Regions from separate parts of the Colwellia sp. MB3u-8 genome, predicted to be linked through region 1. Evidence: riboswitches for the same ligand, from Rfam matches in the RefSeq annotation. Region 1 holds a riboswitch; the other holds the start of a gene.
What was found. A riboswitch is a leader RNA that binds a small molecule or an ion and turns the genes downstream of it on or off. The one in region 1 is predicted to bind thiamine pyrophosphate.

Region 1 (7,557 bases):
TACTTGGCAAAATAGATTTTATTTTCATGGCTAACTTGAAAACAAGGCTGGCTTAATCCTGCATTAATAACACTGATATGATCTACCTTGAGATTAAAACAAGGTAGATGGCTTAATTTTAGTGCTAGCGATTGTTGCTGCTGGTCTATTATTGCTTGATCAAATGTCAAAATGCTTCCTACAAGTTACCACAACTCTAGATTCTATCAGACAATCCTTTAGCCCTGTCTCCGACTTTTTATCTGACAAGTTAGCCTGCAACAGAATTATTGATGCACAGGTTATTGTGCTCTGGGTTAAATTGCAGTTTATATTGTTTGCGCCATTGCCAGTAACCATAAGCCGCTAAGATCACGAAACTGCCAAAGAGTGCTGCTGTTGGGATCAAGCCCTTTTCAACATAGAGATAAATCGATACTAGATCAATCACAATAAAATATAACCAATTCTCTAATACCTTTTGGGTAATTAGATAAGTAGCAAACACCGCAAAAACCGTGGTGGCACTATCAAGATATGGAAAATGTGCTGGGGTATAAGTCGCCATTACCCAACCTAAAACTAACGACACAAGCGTTAAAAGCACAATAATACGGCTATGGCGCTGTAAGGTCCATTGGCTATACAAAAGCCTATTCAAATCAGTAAGGGTGTTTGAGGGGGTATTTTTATGCCAGCAAAACCAACCATACACAGCCATCAATAAATAATATAACTGCAGCAAGCTGTCCATCCAAAGATAAACATCATAAAAAATAACCGTATATAACACAGTACTTAATATGGCAGCAGGCCAGCACCAAATACTACCTTTTGCCGCTAAAACCACATACAGTAATGATGCGACCACCGCGATCAACTCTAATAAGGGCAAGGTGGTGAAGTAAGTAAAAATTTCACTGGTTGCACTGATTGCATTCGCCATTATGTTTCGGCTTCTACAACAGAGCGATCGCCACCGATAAACTTGCAAATAAATACCGCAGCATTTAGCGTTTGATGTACATGTTTAATTTCTGCCATCACATGCGCCGTGGCTAAGTCATAATCGCCAAATACTTGTGTACTCATACCGTTGGTCACTACCTTGAGTCCTGGAACTAAGCGTAAACGTTTAATAAACGCCCAGATTTCTGTTTTAAATTTTTCTTCCGCTAACGGGTATAAACTAATTTCAATTGATATTTTCATAAATAACTTTCTTCTTATTTGACCAGTACCGCGTTGTAGCCTATTAAACACTTTATCTAATAGGCTACACCATTCATTGATATGTAAACTATTTGCTAAGACCTAACAGATAGAGGCAAGTTGCTAAGCACAAGTATTTACCTCTATTTTCTTAGAAATTATAATCAAATGTTGCACCAAATACCGCCGGCTCAGCTAATTGATAATAGGCTTTTGCGCTATATTCGTCTCTTGGGTCATTGCCAAAATAGAAACCACGCGTAGCATAACTTTCATCAAACAAATTACGCGCCCAGACCTTCACTTGCCAGTCATCTTTTGCATAACTCATTGACATATTAACCACTTCAATTGCTGCAGATTTTTCATTATGACTATCAGAGAATAAAAATTCGTCTTTACCGTCAACAGAAATATTCACCCGTAAGTGATCTGATAATTGATAATTCAAACCAAGATTAAATTGGTAGCTAGGGGCATGTGCTTGTTCGTCACCTGATTTATCATGGCCGTCAGCATCAATAAAACCATTGTATTGGGTATCTAACAATCCAACAGCGCCATAAATTTCAAGTTCAGGGCTGATCTGCCACCCTGCCTCTAGTTCAAGACCTAAATTGGTACCGGTTGCCGCATTACCTAAATATGAAACAAAGTCGGTACTGCCATCTTCACGTTCTTGTAAAAATGACGTGCGCACCTGCATATCGTCCCTGTCCATGTAAAATACGGCGCTTCGAACATAGGCTTGATTATCCAATAAACTGACTTTATAGCCTAATTCGTAATTCCACAAATACTCAGCCGTGAACTCACGAAGTTCAGTAGGTAAACTGCCCTCAGTGTTGGCACCTCCGGCCTTGTAACCACGATTCACTGAGCCATAGAATAAATTATTTTTATCCGCTTGATACGACAACACCACTTTACCACCGACCATGGTATCGCTTGGATCAAAACTCAGTTGCTCTGAATCGGTATAATCTGCGTTTCTGCGCTCTAACCTTAAACCGGTTGTTAGACTTAACTGCTGAGTCAGTTGGCTATCAAATTGTATGAATGCCGCCATGTTATCGCTATCAAAAGACGAGCTAAAATCACTAGACAAATAGGTATATTGACGTAATAAATCTTCTTTTTCTTGCTTGAAGTATATGCCTGTTACCCAAGCGGTACTGCCATTAAAAATTTCACCTCCTTGCTCTGAAAGCGCTCTTAGCTCAAATGTCGCTGATGTTTTATCACGAAAATAATGATCTTCTGAGCTATATTCCCAAGCCGGACGAATACCCACATAGGCCCAATCTTCATCATAGCCGTAGTCTAATGCTGAGTCAGCATAGCTGATGATAGTCTCCAGCGTAAAATCGCTAACGCCTTGATAGGTAAATTTAGTCGCTAACGCTTTGGTATCTTGGCGATCAAAACCGGGTTGGTCTGATAAGGTATGACGTGTATTATCCAGTGAAAAGGCATCATAGCCATTGTCAAAATCCGCAATAAATGTAGTTATATCAAGGGTTAAATTTTTGCTTATCGCAATAGCTAACTTACCACGCATGGTTAATTCATCACGGTTGTTAGTGTCATCACGATGTAAAAAGTCATTAATGATAAAACCATCACTACGGTACTGTTCAACCGCTAAACGGTAGTTTACCTTTTCAGTGGCTGGACCGGATAAAACCAAACCAGCGCTATAACTGTCATAATTTCCAGCAGATAGTCTTACTTTACCTTCAAAGACATCGGTAGGCGCACTTGAAGTGATATTTATCATGCCGGCCATAGCATTAGCACCAAAGCGTGTACCTTGAGGACCACGATAAACTTCAACTTGTTCAACATCGAAAGTTGACGCTATGCTGCCGATACTAGAAAAGTCTATACCGTCGATCACTAAACCCACAGAGGGATTAATCGGTTCTTTGAATTGGCTACGCTCACCAATACCACGTATTTGATAATACCTAGCGCGCTGTGTGCCACTAGAGAAATTAACATTGGGTGTTCGAGCAATTATTTCTTCTAAGTTCTGTGCATTACGCGCGCTAATTTCATCGCTAGCGATAACAGATAAAGAACTGGCGGTTTTTTGTAGTGACGTAGAGCGGAAGTCGCCGTCTATGGTAATAACTTCTATTGTTTGCTCTGCCGTATTAATAGGGCTGTCAGCGGCAAAAGTTGTAGAAGCAACCATGCTGGTTAAAATAGCTAAAGTAATAGGTGATTTTGTAAATGTCATTATGATCTCATAAATTCGATTAGGAATACGTTATGGGATCCGGCATGGGGAAGTGAGGTAGCTACTCGGTTTAATCTGTAGCATTATAGTTAGCAAGCGAGTAATGCCTAAAAAATATAAAGTTACATAACGGTAATGCGATTAGCTTAACCATTCCTACGCCGGTACTATCCGGTTCAGGTTCTAAGGGTTCGCTTCGCATCTCAGCCATTAAAATCGTAAACAATTTTCAGGCACCCCTTGGTTCGATATGCATACTAACAATATTTATTTAAAAGTACAGCGTAAAATCTAAATAAACAAAAACTTTATATTGCCTTATCTTAACTTGAACTAGGGGTAATAAGTCATGAGCTTTATCGCATAACATACTTATTCAAATAATTAATTTACTTAGGGTTTAACATTCTCCCTAACGGTTCTCCCCCCACTAAATGCAGATGAATGTGATAAACCTCTTGGCCAGCGTGTTGATTACAATTCATGATCAAACGATAACCGTCTTCTGCTATTCCCTCTGCTTGTGCCAGTTTCTTCGCAACAGTAAACATACGACCAATAGTTAGCTCATCTTCTACTTCAATATCATTAACTGTTGGAATGAGCTTATTAGGTACAATTAAAATATGACTTTTAGCTTGCGGAGTAATATCACGAAACGCCGACACAAGATCATCTTGAAAAAGTAATGGTGCGGGAATTTCTTGGCGAATAATTTTTGAAAATATAGTTTCTTCTGCTGTGTTGTTATCAACCATGGTTTACCCTCTTTATACTTATGAATTTTTAGATCTTGATCATTTATAGTTTAACGATAAACACGCTGATGACAAGGCTATATGTCATCAGCATGTTAAATTCTTTGGCTTTAATTAACTGAGTTAATTCACTATCACTGATTGGCAATTAACGTCATCAATTGGCTATAACGAAAAACGCCAGTCAGGAATTAACTGACTGGCGCGATTAATAGCCTATTTTTATATTTTTTATTTTTCTGTTATCTATTGCTGATTAACATGACTACAGTGCGCGGCGCTGAATAACGGCTTGATCAAGTTCAGCGAGCAAAATTTCAGTATCTTGCCAGCCAATACATGCATCTGTGATGCTTTGGCCATACGTGCCTGTTTCACCCAGCGCTAAGTCTTGACGACCTTCAACTAAATGGCTTTCTACCATCACACCAAAAATTTGTTTATTACCGGCAGTCATTTGTTGGCAAACGTCACGACAAACTAACATTTGATTTTCAAACTTTTTACTACTGTTAGCATGACTAAAGTCAATCATGATATTGGTATTTAAACCTGACTTATCAAGTTGTTCGGTAACCGATTTAACACTATCAGCATCAAAGTTTGTGCTTCTACCACCACGTAAAATGATATGACAATCTTCATTACCTGCTGTTTCAACAATGGCAGAATGGCCATATTTAGTTACCGAAAGGAAATGATGTGAAGCACTCGCAGCGCCAATAGCATCAATAGCCACTTTAATCGTACCATCGGTACCATTTTTAAAGCCAACTGGGCATGATAAACCTGAGGCTAATTCACGATGAACTTGGCTTTCTGTCGTGCGTGCGCCAATGGCACCCCAACACATAAAATCAGCCATATATTGTGGGGTGATCATATCTAAAAACTCACCGGCGGTAGGTAAGCCTAAGTTATTTAAATCAAGCAGTAACTTACGGCCAATACGCAAACCATCGTTAAGTTGAAAGCTATTGTCCATATAAGGGTCGTTGATAAGTCCTTTCCAGCCGACAGTAGTTCTTGGCTTTTCAAAGTAAACTCGCATAACAATTTCTAGCGTGTCTTGATATTTTTCACGCAATTTAACTAAGCGCTCACCATATTCCAAGGCCGCTTTGGGATCATGTATCGAACATGGCCCGATAACCACAAGCAAACGATCATCTTGATTATTAAAAATGTCACTTATGGCTTTTCTGCCAGTAAAAACCGACTTTGTTGCTTGTTCTGATGAAGGAAATCGCTCAAGTAATGCGATAGGAGGTAAAAGTTCTTTGATGTTATTAATACGAACGTCGTCGGTTTGCTCAAACATATTTTGTCTCTTTATACTGCGAATAATTGCTACTCAATATTTACGTCTAGACACCTAGATGATTAGCCTCTTGGTTAATTTATCAGTGTTATCACGCTAATAGCAACATAAAATACGAAAAAGACGGTATAATAAAATCATCTTACATCAGAGCAAGATAAATACGCTTATTGTAGAAAACTCTGGTCGTATTTTTCATCAAACATATTCATCTAGGTTGCCAATAACTATGACGCATTCTCAGCTACCATTAATTGATTTACACCGACATTTAGACGGTAATATCCGCCCTAAAACCATTTGGGCATTAGCACAACAACATCACATCGTTTTGCCTGAAACTGACTTTGAAGCCTTTATTCCACATGTGCAAGTACAAGGTAGTGAAAGCGATTTATTAGCTTTTCTCAGTAAACTTGATTGGGGCGTTGCTGTGCTTAAAACCTTAGATGACTGTAAGCGCATAGCGTTTGAAAACGTTGAAGATGCCTTTAACGCGGGTATTCATTATGCAGAATTACGTTTCTCACCCTATTACATGGCCATGAATAATAACCTTGTGGTTGCTGATGTTGTTGCCGCGGTTATTGATGGCGTTAACGCAGCATGTAAAATATATGACGTAAAAATTAACCTGATTGGTATTTTGAGTCGAACCTTTGGTGTAGAAAAGTGCCAAGCAGAGTTAGACGCCCTACTTACTCATAAGCAACATTTAATTGCGATTGATTTAGCTGGAGATGAATACAATTTTCCGGGTGAAATGTTTGTCGATCATTTTAATCAAGTACAAAAAGCACAATTAAATGCCACTATCCATGCGGGTGAAGCTGCAGGACCTGAAAGCATTTGGCAAGCTATAAACCAACTGCATGCTAAGCGCATTGGTCATGGTGTTGCATGTCATCGCGACGAGAAGCTTATGGATTATATGGTAAAGCATGATATTGCTATTGAGTCTTGTTTAACGTCGAACTATCAAACTGGTACTATTAAAGATTTAAGTCAACATCCCATTAAAGACTTTCTAGCCCGTGGATTATTGGTTTGTTTAAATACTGACGACCCTGCGGTACAAGGTATTGAGCTAAAAAATGAATATGATCTTGCTCGTAATACCCTAGGTTTTGATGATAACGATATAAAGCAGCTGCAAGAAAACTCGCTTAAAGCGAGCTTTTTATCAGATAGTGAAAAATCAGCATTAAAGCATAAAGTGCTAAATAATGACTCAAGCTCATTGTTGTAATTGTTGATCTTAAGTTAAAATAATTAATTAACAATCAACTAGGAGAACACGTGTACGAAGTTATTATCGCGACAATAACAGGTATTGTGGTGGGCTTGATATTTTCATTACTGAAATTACCCATACCTGCACCCCCTGTTTTATCAGGTATTGCCGGAATTTTCGGCATTTATTTAGGCAGCATCGGTTATCACTGGATCATCGAGCGCTTTTTCAGTTAGAATTCTACTTTCAACATTTAAAAAACATATCAGTAAAACACCCTTGATAGCGGCTGAATTGATACCATATATCGGCAATGGCTAAAAACTTACTGTGATTGAACACCATTAACAAAGGTTAACTCTCATGGCAACAGCACACATAGAAGCAAACGCAGGTGATTTCGCTAAAACGGTACTTATGCCGGGCGACCCACTACGCGCAAAATATATAGCAGAAAATTTTCTTGATGATGCAAAATGTGTCACCCGTGTACGTAATATGTTTGGCTACACAGGTAGCTATAAAGGCAAACCCGTTTCAGTGATGGGCTCAGGAATGGGTATACCTTCTATTTCAATCTACGCGACAGAATTGTATAAAGACTATGGCGTTGAAAGCATTATTCGCATTGGCTCTTGTGGCGCAGTTCGTGATGATATAAAACTACGCGACATCATTGTTGGTATGGCCGCAAGCACAGACTCAAATGTTAATCGTTCACGTTTAAATGCCTGTGATTTCGCCGTTACCGCTGACTTTGAGTTATTATATAACGTAGTAAAAACAGCGGAAAAAACCGGTAAAAATA
Region 2 (7,557 bases), on a different contig from region 1:
CTTATCTATGCTGTGTGGCTCTGCAGCATTAAGGAGTTCAAAGGCGTTACCATTAATATATATGTTCATTTATCATCTCAATTATTATCTTAATGTTTAACTCATGCTTAACTCAATGATCACTCAACCACTATTACCTAGGCTTTTAATGGTTAATGCCGTCTGGGGAAATACTAATAGGCAGCCAATGAGAGTATTGATAATGTTCGACTGATTTTTGCTGGTGTTGCATTAGGTTGCCAACATGCGCTAACACTTGGGCCAGCACGACAGGGGCAATTAAAAAGCCATGACGGTATAAACCATTGACTTGAATCAAAGCGTTATGTGAAATTATTTTCGGTTGATTATCGCTAAATGCGGGGCGAAGTTGGCTAACATGTTGGCGGATATTGGCTTCAGCAAAACCGGGATGAACACTATAGGCCGCGCTGAGTAGTTCCAGTGCTGAACGTACGGTCATGGCGGCGGTATCGTCACTTTCAATTTCTGTTGCCCCAACGACATAATGGCCTTTACCTTTTGGCGCAATATAAAGCTGATAGCGTGGATGCATCAGTCTAACGGGCCTGAAGATGTTAACTTCAGGAGCAAAAAGTTGAAAAAGTTCACCGCGAACAGCACGTAAGTCATCAAGTTCAGCCTTGTGTTTATCGTTTGCCTTGGTTGAGGTTTTCGCGCCAATACCGCGACAATCAATTCCAAGATCAAACGACTGCCATTGGCTATTAGGGTGATGACCACAAGCTCGAAAGTTAATCTCACAGCCGGCATTAAAACTATGGGTTTTAATGCCAATAACTTCAGACTCACTGCGCCACTCAACATTTTCATCGCTTAGCTGTTGATGTAAAGCGAGTAGTAGCTTTCGATTACCAATTTGACCTTCTTCGGGCAAATATAGCGCTTGCGAAAATTTACCGGCAAGCTCTGGCTCAAGCGCCAAAAGTTGTTGTCTGTTGAGCTGTTGTTGAGCATGGTTTGGATAACTATTCGCTAAAAAACGTGTCAATTTTTGATAGTCAGCGATGTCGTGTTCATGACTTACCACTAGCGAACCCGTTTGTTGAAAAAAGCTATAGCCTGACAGGGTGTTCAGCAGTTTTGGCCACAAAGGTAAGGCGGCAAAACCCATAGCTACAATGTTGGCTGGGCTGTGCATGGCTTCGCCAAGCGGTGTTAATAAACCAGCGGCAGCATAAGCGGCACTTTGCTGGCCATTTTTTTGGTCTTTATCAAATAGCGTCACCTTGTAGCCTTGTCGATTTAACGACAAGGCTAGCAAGCGACCCATCAGGCCGGCGCCAATAATAGCGATGGTTGACATAATTAAACGACTCGGCTGCTAATTGTTTACTGGCTTGGCAACAGGCTGATAGAGCTCGCTGCCGTTGGCCTTAAACTCAGCTGATTTTTCAGCCATTCCTTGACTTGAAATACTGATGGTTTCATCAAGTAGTTTAATTTTAATAGGCTGTTCGCTATTGTCCGTATCGCTTAAATTAGCGGCATAATCTCGAACTTCTTGCGATATTTTCATTGAACAAAATTTAGGGCCACACATGGAACAAAAGTGTGCGACTTTGCCTGACGCTTGTGGCAAGGCTTCATCGTGGTAAGTACGGGCTTTTTCAGGATCTAAGCCAATATTAAATTGATCATACCAACGAAACTCAAAACGGGCTTTTGACATGGCATTGTCACGAATTTGCGCACCTGGGTGACCCTTTGCTAAGTCGCCAGCATGCGCGGCGATTTTATAGGTCATCAAACCTTCTTTAACATCTTCTTTATTGGGTAAGCCTAAGTGTTCTTTCGGGGTAACATAACAAAGCATGGCACAACCATACCAGCCAATATTAGCGGCACCAATGCCGGAGGTAATGTGATCATAACCGGGGGCAATATCTGTGGTTAGCGGGCCTAAGGTATAAAAAGGTGCTTCGCCACAATGCTTAAGTTGTTCCGTCATATTTTGCTTGATCATATGCATGGGTACATGGCCAGGACCTTCAACAATGGTTTGTACGTCATGTTGCCATGCTATTTTTGTTAGCTCGCCCAAGGTGCGTAATTCAGCAAACTGTGCTTCATCGTTAGCATCGGCAATCGAACCAGGACGTAAGCCATCGCCTAGTGAAAATGAAACGTCATAAGTTTTTAAAATCTGACAAATATCTTCAAAATGGCTGTAAAGAAAATTCTCTTGATGATGGGCTAAACACCATTTCGCCATAATCGAGCCACCGCGAGAAACAATGCCGGTAACTCGTTTGGCGGTCAACGGTACATAACGCAGTAATACACCCGCATGAATAGTAAAGTAATCAACACCTTGCTCTGCTTGTTCAATTAAGGTATCGCGAAATATTTCCCAAGTCAGGTTTTCGGCAATGCCGTTAACCTTTTCTAAAGCTTGATAAATCGGTACTGTGCCAATGGGCACAGGAGAATTGCGAATAATCCATTCTCGGGTTTCGTGAATATAACGACCGGTTGATAAGTCCATCACAGTATCGGCTCCCCATTTGGTTGACCAAACCAGTTTTTCTACTTCTTCTTCAATAGAAGAACTTACCGCTGAGTTACCAATATTCGCGTTGACTTTGATCAAAAAATTTCGGCCGATGATCATAGGTTCAACTTCGGGATGGTTAATGTTGACTGGAATAATGGCTCGACCTCTAGCCACTTCATCACGTACAAACTCAGGGGTAATTTGTTCAGGAATGCTGGCACCAAATGCTTGTCCTTGATGTTGTTGCAGCAGTATCTCGCTTTTAACTTCTTGGCGTTTCATATTCTCACGAATGGCAACATATTCCATTTCAGGCGTGATAATGCCTTGGCGGGCATAATGCATTTGGGTGACATTTTTACCTTTCTTGGCTTTACGTACTTTGGGTAAATGTTCAAAGCGAATATGATCAAGGCCTTCGTCTGTTCCTCGCTGTTGGCTGTAGATAGATGTTTTTTTTTGCAGAAACTCGACATCGTCACGCGAGTCAATCCAGCTGTCACGTACGCGAGGAATACCTTTGTGTACATCAATAACCACTGAGTTATCGGTATAAAAGCCAGAAGTGTCATAAACACACAAGGGTGGATTTTTTTCATAGCTAGGTTGGTCTGTATTGCCATTAATTAAAGTATCAGACAAGGTTATTTCGCGCATGCCAACACGAATATCGTGTATTTTACCCGGAACATAAACTTTATTAGAGTTTGGAAAGGATTGATCGGCAACTTTCTTTAAAAATTGCGCTGCTTGGTTTCGACGTTTACGTCTTGAAATTGAACTCATGTTCTCTCACCTGTTTTTATTAAATAAAAGTTAGGCGGAGCTTTATGGGGTAGTAACGAGGAGCAGGTTTATTAGCAAAAACTTACGTGCGCTGTTGACTCTGCTCACTTGTTCCCTTCGCAGATGTTAATCTAATCAGGTTCTACGGATCCCGCTTTCGCGATCTCAGCCCTTTGGCACTCCGACAAGTCAATACGTTTAAGCTTTTAGTGCGCTTAAACGTAATTTATTCTAGCTTGAACTTTTAATGACAATCAAGCCTTATATTATTTTTTATTTTTTGCTGTAGTTATTTAATGTGTTAAGTATATTGATTTCCATTAAAAAATAGACATTAATTGCATGAAAAAACAACGGCTTATTTTGTTTGATCAAGATTTTGAGTTATCATTTTTACCGGCGTTTTTTCATTTTAAAAGCTTATTTTATTTTGACTATCCATCAGTGCTAGAATTTTTTAATCAGCAGTACGAAGGTTTGGGGTGGTGAGTACAGACTTAAGTGATCAGGTTAGCAAAAGTTAGCACAAGGTTTAACTTTACGTATTAATTCCTAATAATAATGCAAATGTAGCGGTAAATTGTCGTAATATAGACAAACTGAGTAACGTACACTATATGGAATTAATTTATGGCTGAATCTAGCAGCTCAAGCGCAACAGAGCAGATAACTAAAACCTTAGACCCGGTCAACTTACTTAAAGATGAAATTGATCAAGTGGGTCGTATTTACAATATCATTGTTGAGTTTTTCACCAATTACAGTTTTCAATTAATTGGTGCGTTTATCATCTTCATTATGGGTTACATTTTTGCGGGTAAAATAGCGACTGTCGTGCTGAAATTATGTGAGCGACATAAGCTTGATGTCACCCTGAGTCGCTTTTTAGCTAACACCAGTAAAATGTTAATTGTAGTGATGATAACCATCATTTCTTTAGGTAAATTAGGCATTAGTGTTACGCCATTTATTGCCGCTATAGGTGCTATTTCATTAGGTGCTGGTTTAGCTCTGCAAGGCTTGCTAGCGAACTATGCGGCCGGTTTTAATATTATTATTATTCGTCCTTTTGTGGTGGGTGATACGATTACGGTGCGTGGTGTTACTGGGCTAGTTAAAGAAGTTTTACTGGCATACACGATTTTGTCAGATGAAGACAATGTAGAAATTACCATTCCGAATAAACATATTGTGGGTGAAATATTACATAATTCAAGCCATGACTCGTTGTTAGAGTTAAGTGTTGGCATTGATTATAGCGAAAACCCGTTAGCGGTGGTGGCCTTGCTTGAAGAAGTGATTGGACAGTTAGATATTGTCAGTAAAGCCCGTAAGCCTTTGATTGGTATTGATGCTTTTGCTGATAGTGCTATTAACATTGCGGTGCGCTTGTGGACCCCAACAGAAAATTTATACAGTGCTAAATATAAAGCGAATAAAGAAATTTATTTAGCGTTAGATAAAGCCAATATTAAAATTCCATTCCCGCAACGCGATGTTCATCTTATTAAGGATCTGGGTTGATTTTTATGCCGGCTTTATTATGGCGTTAAATAAGGCTAGGCTAGATCGATTTTTGGCACAATATTGTCAGGTGAATCGCAAAAGTGTGCGACTAATATTGGCGCAAAATAGAGTATTGATCAATGATGTAGTCGCTCATGATATTGATGAAATTATTGATACCTTTAGCCATATCACCTTGGACGGTAAAGTGATCCAAGCTAATTGTGCCTATTATCTTATGCTGAATAAGCCGGTGGGTGTTGTTAGTGCAACCCGCGATACAAAACATAAAACAGTGCTTGATTTACTTGAATATCCGTTTAAAAATGAACTGCATATTGTTGGCCGACTTGATCTTAATACTTCGGGTTTGCTGCTAATGACCAATGATAGCCGTTGGTCAGAACGCTTAACTTTGCCTGAGAAAAAAATAACTAAACGTTATATAGTGACCTTGCAAAATAAACTTACCGCTGAATATATAGCCGCTTTTGCCGAAGGTATGTATTTTGCGTTTGAGGACATTACGACTCAGCCTGCAAAATTAACTATAATATCCGACTATTTGGCACAAGTTGAGATTATTGAAGGACGTTACCACCAAATTAAGCGCATGTTTGGTCGTTTTCGCAACCCAGTGATGGCTTTGCACCGATCTTCTATTGGCAATTTGCAACTTGATCAGCGCTTAGCTGTTGGGTTAAGCAGAAAGCTAACCGCGCTCGAGGTTAATAATATTAATAAATAATACGCTCTTTAATGCCTAAATATTAAGGCGGACAATCACAACAAACAATGCAAAAAACCATAAAAAATAATAATAAGGAATAAGAATGTTTAAGTATATTATGCTAATTATTGTACTGGCCTTAATCGTCAGCTTCTTTGTACGCAATAATGCTAATCGTGAAGTGGCAAAAGTTAATGCTGTGCTAGCGGCAGAGTTTTTAGAAAATAATAAACAAGTCGCCGGCGTGATTGAAACAGCTTCTGGCTTGCAGTATCAGGTATTAACCCCAGGACAGGGTGACGTTCATCCCATGGCAAGCACAAAAGTAAAGGTGCATTATCACGGCACTTTACTTGATGGCACAGTTTTCGACAGTTCAGTTGAAAGAAATGAACCGATTAGTTTTGGCTTAAATCAAGTGATTAAAGGCTGGACAGAAGGTTTACAGCTAATGGTAGTAGGTGAGAAAACCCGTTTATTTATACCGGCAGAGCTAGGTTATGGTAATAGTGCGGCAGGTAAAATTCCGCCCGGCTCATTATTGATTTTTGATGTTGAATTACTGGCTATTGAGTAAAACACTTAACTACCCCCCGATTCACTGACTGATATTAAATAACAAAAACAGTTTTAACCGCTTGTTAAGACTGTTGGCAACGCGATATTAAAATAGTGGTTATTGGCTTGAGTTAGTTTTTGATTAACGCTTAACTTGATAGCAACCAACAACGGCTTGTCATGGCGCTTTATTTGCCTTACTCTCGGTTTTACTTAAGGTTTTATAGCAAACGCTTACATCTAGCTACCCAGACTACTTCATAGCAGCGAATGCTGTATTCTCAAGTGGCTTAGTCTATTCTTCCCTAAAGGCCTCTGCTGAAAGATGGTGGCGATTAAGCAATTTATAAAATTCGGTGCGATTTCTTTGCGCTATTTTTGCTGCTTTTGAAACATTCCCGGCCGTAATTTTTAACAGCTTGGCAAGGTAATCGCGTTCAAATTTATCTCTGGCTTGGACAAACGAGGGTAAAATCTTGGTGTTATCGCGCAGTGCATTCTTTACCAACATTTCGCTGATTAATGGCTCAGTAGACAACGCGAGTGTTTGCTCAACAACATTTTGTAATTGTCTGATATTGCCTGGCCAAGTTGCGCTGATCAACACTTCCATGGCTTCTTGCGAAAAACCAGTAATATTGATGTGTGACTGGTCTGCAGACTGACTTAAAAAGTATTGCGCAAGTAATGGGATATCTTCTCGACGTTCAGACAAGGGTGGCAACTCTAACTCAACGACATTGAGTCGGTAATACAAGTCTTCACGAAATGTTTTGTCAATAATGGCTTGTTGTAAATTTTTATGGGTTGCTGAAATAATCCTAACATCAACTTTAATTGCTTGTGTGCTACCCACGGGACGTATTTCTCGTTCTTGCAAGGTACGTAGTAGTTTTACCTGAAAACTCATGGGCATATCACCAATTTCATCCAAAAAGAGTGTACCGCCATCTGCTGCTTGAAATAAGCCAATATGATTTTTTTCCGCGCCGGTAAATGCGCCTTTGATATGACCAAATAATTCAGACTCTAGCAGCTGCTCAGGAATTGCAGCGCAGTTAATAGCGGTAAATGTTTGTTGATGTCGAGGGCTTGCCAAATGAATCGCTTTTGCCAACAGCTCTTTACCTGTGCCACTTTGGCTTTGAATAAGTAAACTAAAGTCACTTCTTGCCACTTGCTTACTTTGTTGTAAAAGCGACTCCATAATAGTACTGCGACTAATAATTTTATCGCGCCATTGGTTATCAGCCTGACTGTGGTTGAGTTCTGCGGGTTGCAGGCGAATGGCTTGTTGTACTATTTCAAGTAGTTCTTTACTTTCAAAAGGCTTAGTGAGAAAACTAAAAACCCCTTGTTTAGTGGCATTAATCGCATCAGGAATAGTGCCGTGGGCGGTCATGATAATGACCGGAATATGGGGGTGCTTAGCTCTTATTTGTTCAAATAGTGCCATGCC

Region 2: another riboswitch for thiamine pyrophosphate. It lies ahead of thiC (phosphomethylpyrimidine synthase ThiC); the one in region 1 lies ahead of H4J54_RS02675 (TonB-dependent receptor).

The regions. Positions count from the first base shown of each region.
Region 1 covers NZ_JACGVA010000037.1:67,883-75,439, reverse strand. The annotation lists gene H4J54_RS02690 (phosphotransferase) at 1-170, opposite strand, end outside; gene pnuC (nicotinamide riboside transporter PnuC) at 251-925, opposite strand; gene H4J54_RS02680 (hypothetical protein) at 925-1,191, opposite strand; gene H4J54_RS02675 (TonB-dependent receptor) at 1,343-3,436, opposite strand; TPP riboswitch at 3,573-3,687, opposite strand; gene H4J54_RS02670 (HIT domain-containing protein) at 3,826-4,194, opposite strand; gene aroG (3-deoxy-7-phosphoheptulonate synthase AroG) at 4,460-5,515, opposite strand; gene add (adenosine deaminase) at 5,745-6,764, shown strand; gene H4J54_RS02655 (XapX domain-containing protein) at 6,815-6,985, shown strand; gene deoD (purine-nucleoside phosphorylase) at 7,113-7,557, shown strand, end outside.
Region 2 covers NZ_JACGVA010000058.1:445,971-453,527, reverse strand. The annotation lists gene H4J54_RS06730 (sulfur carrier protein ThiS) at 1-69, opposite strand, end outside; gene H4J54_RS06725 (FAD-dependent oxidoreductase) at 146-1,327, opposite strand; gene thiC (phosphomethylpyrimidine synthase ThiC) at 1,346-3,304, opposite strand; TPP riboswitch at 3,400-3,498, opposite strand; gene H4J54_RS06715 (mechanosensitive ion channel family protein) at 3,935-4,828, shown strand; gene H4J54_RS06710 (pseudouridine synthase) at 4,848-5,558, shown strand; gene H4J54_RS06705 (FKBP-type peptidyl-prolyl cis-trans isomerase) at 5,644-6,117, shown strand; gene H4J54_RS06700 (sigma 54-interacting transcriptional regulator) at 6,394-7,557, opposite strand, start outside.